DNA from 3 places in the Pseudomonas monsensis genome. Region 2 is predicted to be linked to each of the others. Evidence: predicted binding sites of a transcription regulator. Region 2 holds the regulator's gene; each other region holds the start of a gene.
The links. Region 2 encodes sigma-54, which starts transcription at its own class of promoters, with help from an activator protein. Its sites were predicted from a motif close to ANTGGCATNNANNTTGCTNT; they were not measured.

Region 1 (3,237 bases), 640 kb from region 2:
GTGTACTTGTAGATCTGCGCGGCGGCGGGCAGGGCGATCAGCAGCAGGATGTAGAGAAAGGTGCGACCCATGAAATCGACCGGGAAAGAAAGCGATGGGGTGCAGCATAGGCGAGGTGCGGCGGTTGGCCCAACCCGAGACAGATCCGGAAATCATTCGGACGCCAAAATCTCCCGTAGGAGTGAGCCTGCTCGCGATGACGTTGTATCCGTCACTCTCACTTGCAATGACCCACCGCTATCGCGAGCAGGCTCACTCCTGCAGGAATATGGGGCGGCCATAAAATCCGGGCGATAAAAAAGGCCTCCCGAAGGAGGCCTCTTTTTGTCACGCCGCTTAGCGCGGCGCTACCGGATCAGCAGCTGTAGTACAGCTCATATTCCAGTGGGTGTACGAAGGTACGAACCTTGATTTCTTCTTCGGATTTCAGCGCGATGTAAGCGTCGATGAAGTCGTCGGAGAACACGCCGCCCTTGGTCAGGAACGCACGGCCCTTGTCCAGCTCTTCCAGGGCTTCTTTCAGGCTGCCGCAAACTTGTGGGATCTCTTTCGCCTCTTCAGGCGGCAGGTCGTACAGGTTTTTGTCAGCGGCATCGCCTGGGTGGATCTTGTTCTGGATACCGTCCAGGCCGGCCATCAGCAGAGCTGCGAATGCCAGGTACGGGTTGGCAGCCGGATCCGGGAAGCGTGCTTCGATACGACGGCCGCGTGGGCTGTTGACGTAAGGAATACGGATCGAGGCGGAACGGTTGCGAGCCGAGTAGGCCAGCATTACCGGGGCTTCGAAACCTGGCACCAGACGCTTGTAGGAGTTGGTGGCCGGGTTGGTGAAGCCGTTCAGCGCTTTACCGTGCTTGATGATACCGCCGATGAAGTACAGGGCGGTTTCGGACAGGCCGGCATAGCCTTCGCCAGCGAAGGTGTTCTTGCCGTCTTTGGCGATGGACATGTGGACGTGCATGCCCGAGCCGTTGTCGCCGTACAGTGGCTTCGGCATGAAGGTCGCGGTGCGGCCGTAAGCGTCGGCAACGTTGTGTACAACGTATTTCAGAGTCTGAACTTCGTCAGCTTTCTTCACCAGGGTGTTGAACTTGACACCAATTTCGTTCTGACCGGCAGTCGCCACTTCGTGGTGGTGAACTTCAACGGTCTGGCCCATCTCTTCCAGTGCGTTGCACATGGCAGTACGGATTTCGTGGTCGTGGTCGAACGGCGGAACCGGGAAGTAGCCACCTTTGACGCCAGGACGGTGACCTTTGTTGCCGCCTTCGATGTCCTGGTCGGACATCCACGAACCTTGTTCGGAGTAGATCTTGAACATCGAGCCGGAGATGTCCGACTTGAACTTCACTTCGTCGAAGATGAAGAATTCCGGTTCTGGACCGGCGAAGACGGTGTCACCGATACCGGTGGTCTTCAGGTATTCCTCGGCGCGGTGAGCAATGGCGCGCGGGTCACGATCGTAACCTTGCATGGTCGACGGTTCGATGATGTCGCACACCAGGATCAGGGTGGCGTCTTCGGTGAACGGGTCGAGCACGGCAGTGTCGTCGTCCGGCAGCAGGATCATGTCGGAGGCTTCGATGCCTTTCCAGCCAGCGATGGAGGAACCGTCGAACATCTTGCCGACTTCGAAGAAGTCGTCTTCCAGCGCATCGCGAGCCGGCATGGTCACGTGGTGCTGAGTGCCTTTGGTGTCCGTGAAGCGCAGATCAATCCACTTGACGTCATGATCTTTGATGAGTTGAACCGACTTCGACATAGTGTCCTCCGGGTGGCTTAGGGCTTGGTAGTGGATGCCCTTAATATGGGTGATGCCGGCGCAGATACTCTGCCAAGGCAACCTGCCTCACAAGGGAGCAAATTGCATGCCAGTGCCCCAGCATGGGTTTTTTGCCCCAAATTCACGCTTCTAATGGAGCAAATCGCCAGAAAGGCGAAAATCTCGCCCCTTAATGTAGCGCTCGATTCTGAAAATGACCTGTTTTGGTGCGCGCAAAACCTTCTGCACATTAACTGGTTAAACCTTGAGCAATTTCCGCTATAATCCGCGCCCCCCTTTTTCGGCTGGCCCTGCGCGCGCTGTTTTCATGAAACTAATCGTAAAAGTCTTCCCCGAGATCACCATCAAGAGTCGACCTGTCCGGACGAAATTTATCCGCCAGTTGGCCAAAAACATCCGCGCCGTGCTCCGCGATCTGGACCCGGCTGTGGTGGTGAACGGTGTGTGGGACAACCTCGAGCTGGAAACCCGCGTAGCCGACGCCAAAGCCCAGAAAGAGATGGTCGAGCGTCTGAGCTGCATGCCGGGCATTGCCCACCTGTTGCAGATCGACGAGTACCCGCTGGGCGACTTCGACGACATCACCGAAAAGTGCAAACAGCACTACGGTGATGCACTGGCCGGGAAGATTTTTTCGGTGCGCTGCAAGCGCGCGGGCAAGCACACGTTCAGCTCGATGGACGTCGAAAAATACGTCGGCAGCAAGCTGCGCCGTGAGTGCGGTGCTGCCGGTATCGACCTGAAAGCGCCACAAATCGAAGTGCGCATCGAAGTTCGCGACAAACGGTTGTTCGTCATCCACAGCCAGCACAACGGCATCGGCGGTTACCCGCTCGGCGCGTTGGAGCAGACGCTGGTATTGATGTCCGGCGGCTTTGACTCGACCGTTGCCGCCTACCAGATCATGCGCCGTGGCCTGATGGCGCACTTCTGCTTCTTTAACCTGGGCGGTCGTGCCCACGAATTGGGCGTGATGGAAGTCGCGCATTTCATCTGGAAGAAGTACGGCAGCTCGCAACGCGTGCTATTTGTCAGTGTTCCGTTCGAAGAAGTGTTGGGCGAAATTCTCGGCAAAGTCGATAACAGTCATATGGGCGTCGTATTGAAGCGTATGATGTTGCGCGCGTCCTCCGCCATTGCCGACCGCCTGCACATTGATGCCCTGGTGACCGGCGAAGCGATCTCCCAGGTGTCGAGCCAGACGCTGCCGAACCTGTCGGTGATCGACTGCGTGACCGATAAGCTGGTCCTGCGTCCGCTGATCGTGGCGCACAAGCAGGACATCATCGACACGGCCAACGAGATCGGCACCGCCGATTTCGCCCGGCACATGCCGGAGTACTGCGGGGTCATTTCGGTCAATCCGAAGACAGCCGCCAAACGCGGTCGTGTTGAGCACGAAGAGAAAGAATTCGACATGGCGGTGCTCGAGCGTGCGCTCGAAAACGCCAAAC
Region 2 (3,237 bases):
CGATCAGGTTGGCAATCTGTTCGAGGGCTTTCTTTTTACTGCCGCCCGGCACGTTCACGAGGGAACGGCCGGGGGTCAGGATACTTTCAAGTCGGATCATGGAGTAGGGGGGTTATCGACCGGTAGCGCCCTGGAGCAGGCTCTGGGTCTTTTCCTTATGCTTTTTGAGTTGGCGATCCAGCTTGTCGGTGAGTGAGTCGATCGCAGCATACATATCAGTATCTTCTGCGTTGGCGACCACTTCGCTGCCGGGAATATGCAAGGTGGCTTCGATTTTCTGCTTCAGCTTTTCGACGCACATCGTGACTTGCACGTTGGTGATCTTGTCGAAATGGCGCTCTAATCGTTGAAGTTTCTCATTGATGTAATCGCGCAGAGGTTCGGTCACTTCCAGTTGGTGTCCACTGATGTTGACTTGCATACAGCTTCTCCTTCGTTGCCAGTGCATAAAGCGGCAGGCTGGATAGCCTGCCACTGGAACGCTGTAACGTGGCTTACATCAACCGCTTGCGTTCGCTCGAAGGCGCGATCCCGAGGGATTCGCGGTACTTGGCGACGGTGCGGCGAGCCACCTGAATGCCTTGTGCCTCCAGTAAACCAGCGATCTTGCTGTCACTCAACGGCTTTTTCTGATTTTCCGCGGCAACCAGTTTTTTGATGATCGCGCGGATCGCCGTGGACGAGCATTCGCCGCCTTCGGAGGTGCTGACGTGGCTGGAGAAAAAGTATTTCAGTTCATAAATACCGCGCGGGGTATGCATGAATTTCTGCGTGGTCACCCGGGAAATCGTCGATTCGTGCATGCCTACCGCTTCAGCGATGTCATGCAGGACCAGCGGTTTCATGGCCTCGTCGCCGTACTCCAGAAAGCCGCGCTGATGCTCGACGATCTGCGTGGCAACTTTCATCAGGGTCTCGTTGCGGCTCTGCAGGCTCTTGATGAACCAGCGGGCTTCCTGCAACTGATTGCGCATGAAGGTGTTGTCGGCACTGGTGTCGGCGCGACGGACGAAACCGGCGTACTGCGCGTTGACCCGCAGGCGTGGCACTGATTCCTGGTTCAGTTCGACCAGCCAGCGCTCGTTGTCCTTGCGCACGATGACGTCCGGTACCACGTATTCGGCTTCGGTCGATTCGATCTGTGAACCGGGACGCGGATTGAGGCTTTGCACCAGTTCGATGACCTGGCGCAGCTCGTCTTCCTTGAGCTTCATGCGGCGCATCAACTGGCTGTAATCCCGGCTGCCGAGCAGGTCGATGTAATCGGTGACCAGGCGTTTGGCTTCCGCGAGCCACGGCGTCTTGGCGGGCAACTGGCGCAGTTGCAGCAGCAGGCATTCACCGAGGTTGCGCGCACCGATACCGGCCGGCTCGAATTGCTGGATGCGGTGCAGGACGGCTTCGATTTCGTCCAGTTCGATATCCAGTTCCGGGTCGAATGCCTCGAGAATCTCTTCAAGGGTCTCGTCCAGGTAGCCCTGGTTGTTGATGCAGTCGATCAGCGTCACGGCGATCAGGCGATCGGTGTCGGACATCGGGGCAAGATTGAGTTGCCACAACAGGTGGCTTTGCAGGCTCTCGCCGGCAGAAGTGCGGGTGGTGAAATCCCACTCGTCATCATCGCTGCTGGGCAGGCTGCTGGCGCTGGTCTGGTAGACGTCTTCCCACGCGGTGTCGACCGGCAGCTCGTTGGGGATGCGCTCGTTCCATTCGCCCTCCTCGAGGTTGTCCACCGTCGGGGCGGATTCCTGGTAGGAAGGTTCCTGGATTTCAGTATTGGGCTTGTGTTCGGCGTTGTCGGCCAGCGGGTCGGAGTTGTCGAAGTCGTCGCCTTCTTCCTGGCGTTCGAGCATCGGATTGGATTCCAGGGCCTCCTGGATTTCCTGTTGCAGATCCAGGGTCGACAATTGGAGCAGGCGGATGGCCTGTTGCAGCTGCGGTGTCATCGTCAGCTGCTGGCCCATTCTCAAGACTAGCGATGGTTTCATGGCAGGGGCTTAACACCTTATTCGCCGGCGCTATGCGCCATCCACTACAGGGCGCCGAAGCGCCAAACTTAAGCAAATTATATGCCTGAAACTGAAGTGTTTGCCTAGAGCGCTGTAACAATTAAAACGTATAAAAAACTGCTTCAACGATACAGCGCCCTCGCGAACCACCGGGACGTCGCGCTTACAGGCGGAACTCGTGACCCAGATACACTTCTTTGACCAGATCGTTGGCCAGAATGGTTTCTGCGTCGCCTTCGGCAATCAACTGGCCGTCGTTGACGATGTAAGCGGTTTCGCAGATGTCCAGCGTCTCGCGGACGTTGTGGTCGGTGATCAGTACGCCGATGCCCTTGGCCTTGAGATGGTGGATGATCTGCTTGATGTCGCCGACCGAGATCGGGTCGACACCGGCGAACGGTTCGTCGAGCAGGATGAACTTCGGTGCAGTCGCCAGGGCGCGGGCGATTTCCACCCGGCGGCGTTCACCACCGGACAGGCTCATGCCGAGGTTGTCGCGGATGTGGCTGATGTGGAATTCCTGCAGCAGGCTTTCCAGCTCCTTGCGACGGCCTGCCTTGTCGAGTTCCGGGCGGGTCTCGAGGATGGCCATGATGTTGTCGGCCACCGACAGTTTGCGGAAGATCGACGCTTCTTGCGGCAGATAGCCGATACCGGCCTTGGCACGACCGTGCATCGGCTGGTGGCTGACGTCCAGATCGTCGATCAGTACGCGGCCCTGATCGGCCTGCACCAGGCCGACGATCATGTAGAAGCACGTCGTCTTGCCGGCGCCGTTAGGGCCGAGCAGGCCGACGATCTGGCCGCTGTCGATCGACAGGCTGACGTCACGCACGACCTGGCGGCTTTTATAGGCCTTGGCCAGGTGCTGAGCTTTCAGAGTTGCCATTACTGGGTTTTCTCGTCGGTTTTCTTCTTCGGCTGGATCACCATGTCGATACGCGGACGCGATTCGGTGACCTTGCTGCCGGTCGCGCGACCGGCGCTGGCGAGTTTCTTCACGGTGTCGTAGACGATTTTCTCGCCCTGGGTGGTGTTGTTGTCCTTGTCGACAACCTTGGCCTTGTCGATCAGTACGACGCGATTCTGCGCGGCATGGTACTGGATCGTCACGCCCCAGCCCTGAACCGGCTTGGTGTCGCCAGCGGTCTGCAGTTGTTCGAAGTAGGCGAGGTTGCCCACCGAGGTCACCACGTCGATATCACCGCTCGGGGTGCGAGTGATGGTC
Region 3 (3,237 bases), 940 kb from region 2:
GGCATCCTGGTGACCCAGAACGGCACGCCGTTCATGCAGATCGACGAAGTGAAAACCACCGCCGGTCGCCTGCGCAGCCTGTTTCCGGACTGGCATTTCTATCAGGCCGCCGTGCCGACCTACATCGGCGGTTCAATGACCTTCGCCTGGGGCTCGACCAACCCGGCCTACCGCAGGTTGAGCCGTGAAACCCTGCAACAGCGCTTCATTGGCAGCGGCATCGTCACTCGTTACTACAACCCGGAAATCCACATCGGCGCGTTCGCCTTGCCGCAGTACGTGCTGCAGGCGATCAACAAGCCAAGCAACGACTGACTGAGTGAAGGGATTGTCTGTGGCGAGGGGATAAGTCCCCTCGGCCCAAAAGTTTTCCAACCCCCAACGTGATGTTTTTTTCATGTTCGGCAGATGTATTCCTTTTGAACGATCAATCTCGCGAAAAGTCGAGATAGAAGTAAGCCCATTTACGGGTTTGATCGAGGAGGCACCGATGCAAAAGTGGAAAGTCACTTTCGTGGACGATCATGGTGAAATTGTCGATGAGGTGTTCGAGCAGGCAGAATGCCCCAGTGATGACGAGGCCGCTCGAATGGTCAAGGCGCGGTTGCTTCCTGTCGCCGCCGAACTGGATCTGAACGATCTGGAAGGGCGTACCGCCGATGCTGGTGTCAAAAGCCTGAAAAGCCAGAACAGCATCGAAATCCGTAGCATCACGCCAATCTGAAATTCTTCTTGTCACCTGAAGCACCAGGCCTTGGCAGCGGCTCTATCTTGGGGCTACTCTGCAAGCGAGATCAGCGAACGGATCGCTAAGGTCTGGTCTTGTCAGCTACATGCTTGTTTCCCGCGTGCAACCACGTTGCCGCAGTACTTTGGCCAGAGGCCCGGGGCGGGAATACGGAAAGTCTATCCATCTATCTGAGGGGGACGATTCATGAGCACAGCCTATCAAGAAGACATCAGCAGCAATGTTCTGCGCCGCATGAAAGAAGGCGGGTTCGATTTTTCCCGTTTTCATCCCATCGAGTTCTACGCCATTTTCCCGGACGAGGAGCGGGCGCGCAGGGCGGCAGGCAAGTTTCGCGGTGAATCCATCAATGCTCAGGTCAGTGCGCGCGACGATGGCGCCTGGTCGCTGGAATTGAGCAAAGTGATGTATGCAACGTATGACGACATTGGCGATTTCGAGCAGGGTTTCTCTGCCGTGGTCGAGCCGCTGGGCGGCATCATCGAAGGCTGGGGCGTCAAGCAGGAGGTGCGCAACCGCTATCGTCTGAACTGATCTCCGGTTACAGGTATCGGGCAACGGCTGACCTTCGGGTCGGCCGTTGTCGTTTCCAGAGATCAAAAGATCACAGCCTTCGGCAGCTCCTGCAACAGTCACCCGCAGGAACGGCCAAAGGCTTTGATCTTTTGCTTTTACTTTCAAAACATTTCAAGCGGGCAAAAAAAAGCCACCGCAGAGGGTGGCTGAAAGGGAAGACCGATAAGCCGGGGAAACCGGTCAGGGTTAAGGCCTGCGGGACTGCGGTCACAGTCCGGATTGGTTGGGCTGAACATTTCACCAGGGAAATTGTGCAGCGGATGCGCGGATTATCCGCAGCCGGCACCGGGCAGTGAAATCAACTCTGACTATGCTGGTGATAGGCGCTGCAATGCGTCGCAATGAAGCGGGGGCAATCAGGTTGGGGCATTTGCCGCACAGGAATGGTGCGGTGCCTGCGGCGTCATTATCCAACCGATTGAAATCAAAGCGTTTATGCCGATGGCACGGGCCTTGCGAAGGCCTGTAGGTCCGGGTGACAAGGAGTACGGCATGATCCGCACCTATTTTGATGAAATGTACGATGCCGGCGGCCTGGTTCGCCCGCATTACCGGGAGTTCGCGCGCTGGCTGGCCGACACGCCTGACGAGTTGCTGGCACAACGGCGACGCGAGGCTGACTTGCTGTTCCACCGTGCCGGCATCACCTTCACGCTCTACGGGGACGAGCAGGGCACCGAGCGCCTGATTCCTTTCGACACGATTCCGCGCAGCATTCCCGCCAGCGAATGGCGGATTGTCGAGCGCGGGTGTATCCAGCGAGTCAAGGCGCTGAACATGTTTCTCGCCGACCTTTATCACGAGCAGCGCATCATCAAGGCCGGGATCATTCCCGCCGAACAAGTGCTGGCCAACGAGCAATACCAGTTGGCGATGCAAGGGCTGGATCTGCACCGCGATATCTACTCGCACATTTCCGGCGTCGATCTGGTGCGCGATGGCGACGGCACTTACTACGTGCTCGAAGACAACCTGCGGACCCCGAGCGGCGTGAGCTACATGCTCGAAGACCGCAAGATGATGATGCGTCTGTTCCCCGAGCTGTTCGCCGCCCAGCGCATCGCGCCCATCGACCACTATCCGAATCTGTTGCTCGACACCCTGAAAAGCTCCAGCCCCATCGACGACCCGAGCGTGGTGGTGCTGACGCCGGGGCGCTTCAACAGTGCGTTCTTCGAGCATGCGTTTCTGGCGCGGGAGATGGGCGTCGAGCTGGTGGAGGGCGCGGATCTGTTCGTGCGCGACGACAAAGTCTTCATGCGCACCACCGACGGGCCAAAACCGGTGGACGTGATCTACCGTCGCCTCGACGACGCGTTCCTCGATCCGCTGGCGTTCAACCCCGACTCGATGCTCGGTGTACCGGGACTGCTGTCGTCCTATCGCTCCGGCAATGTCGTGCTGGCCAACGCCATCGGTACCGGGGTGGCGGACGATAAATCGGTGTATCCGTTCGTCACTGACATGATCCGTTTTTATCTCGACGAAGAACCGATCCTGAAGAACGTGCCGACCTGGCAATGCCGCAACCCGTCCGAACTGTCCCACGTACTGGCCAATCTGCCGGAGCTGGTGGTCAAGGAAACCCAGGGCTCCGGTGGATACGGAATGCTCGTCGGGCCGGCATCAACGACCGCGGAAATCGACGCGTTCCGCGAGCGGATCAAGGCCAAGCCGCACGCCTACATCGCACAACCGACGCTGTCGCTGTCGACCTGTCCGACCTTTGTCGAAAACGGCATTGCGCCGCGCCATATCGACCTGCGGCCATTTGTCTTGTCCGGTCGCGAAACCCGGGTTGTGCCCGGCGGTTTGACCCGTGTTGCCCTGCGCGAAGGCTCCCTGGTGGTGAATTCCTCCCAGGGCGGCGGAACCAAGGACACCTGGGTGGTCGAGGATTGAAGGAAGCTTGC

Region 1: the regulator sigma-54 is predicted to act here: its motif matches at 1,857-1,876, upstream of glnA (glutamate--ammonia ligase).
Region 3: the regulator sigma-54 is predicted to act here: its motif matches at 1,765-1,784, upstream of HV782_RS09750 (circularly permuted type 2 ATP-grasp protein).

What each region holds. Positions count from the first base shown of each region.
Region 1 covers NZ_CP077087.1:630,231-633,467, forward strand. Annotated here, with positions in the region: gene HV782_RS02760 (DUF4124 domain-containing protein) at 1-71, opposite strand, end outside; gene glnA (glutamate--ammonia ligase) at 356-1,762, opposite strand; gene thiI (tRNA uracil 4-sulfurtransferase ThiI) at 2,091-3,237, shown strand, end outside.
Region 2 covers NZ_CP077087.1:1,269,361-1,272,597, forward strand. Annotated here, with positions in the region: gene ptsN (PTS IIA-like nitrogen regulatory protein PtsN) at 1-100, opposite strand, end outside; gene hpf (ribosome hibernation-promoting factor, HPF/YfiA family) at 113-421, opposite strand; gene HV782_RS05340 (RNA polymerase factor sigma-54) at 495-1,988, opposite strand; gene lptB (LPS export ABC transporter ATP-binding protein) at 2,173-2,898, opposite strand; gene lptA (lipopolysaccharide transport periplasmic protein LptA) at 2,898-3,237, opposite strand, start outside.
Region 3 covers NZ_CP077087.1:2,211,613-2,214,849, forward strand. Annotated here, with positions in the region: gene speE (polyamine aminopropyltransferase) at 1-315, shown strand, start outside; gene HV782_RS09740 (hypothetical protein) at 491-724, shown strand; gene HV782_RS09745 (ribonuclease E inhibitor RraB) at 935-1,282, shown strand; gene HV782_RS09750 (circularly permuted type 2 ATP-grasp protein) at 1,817-3,226, shown strand.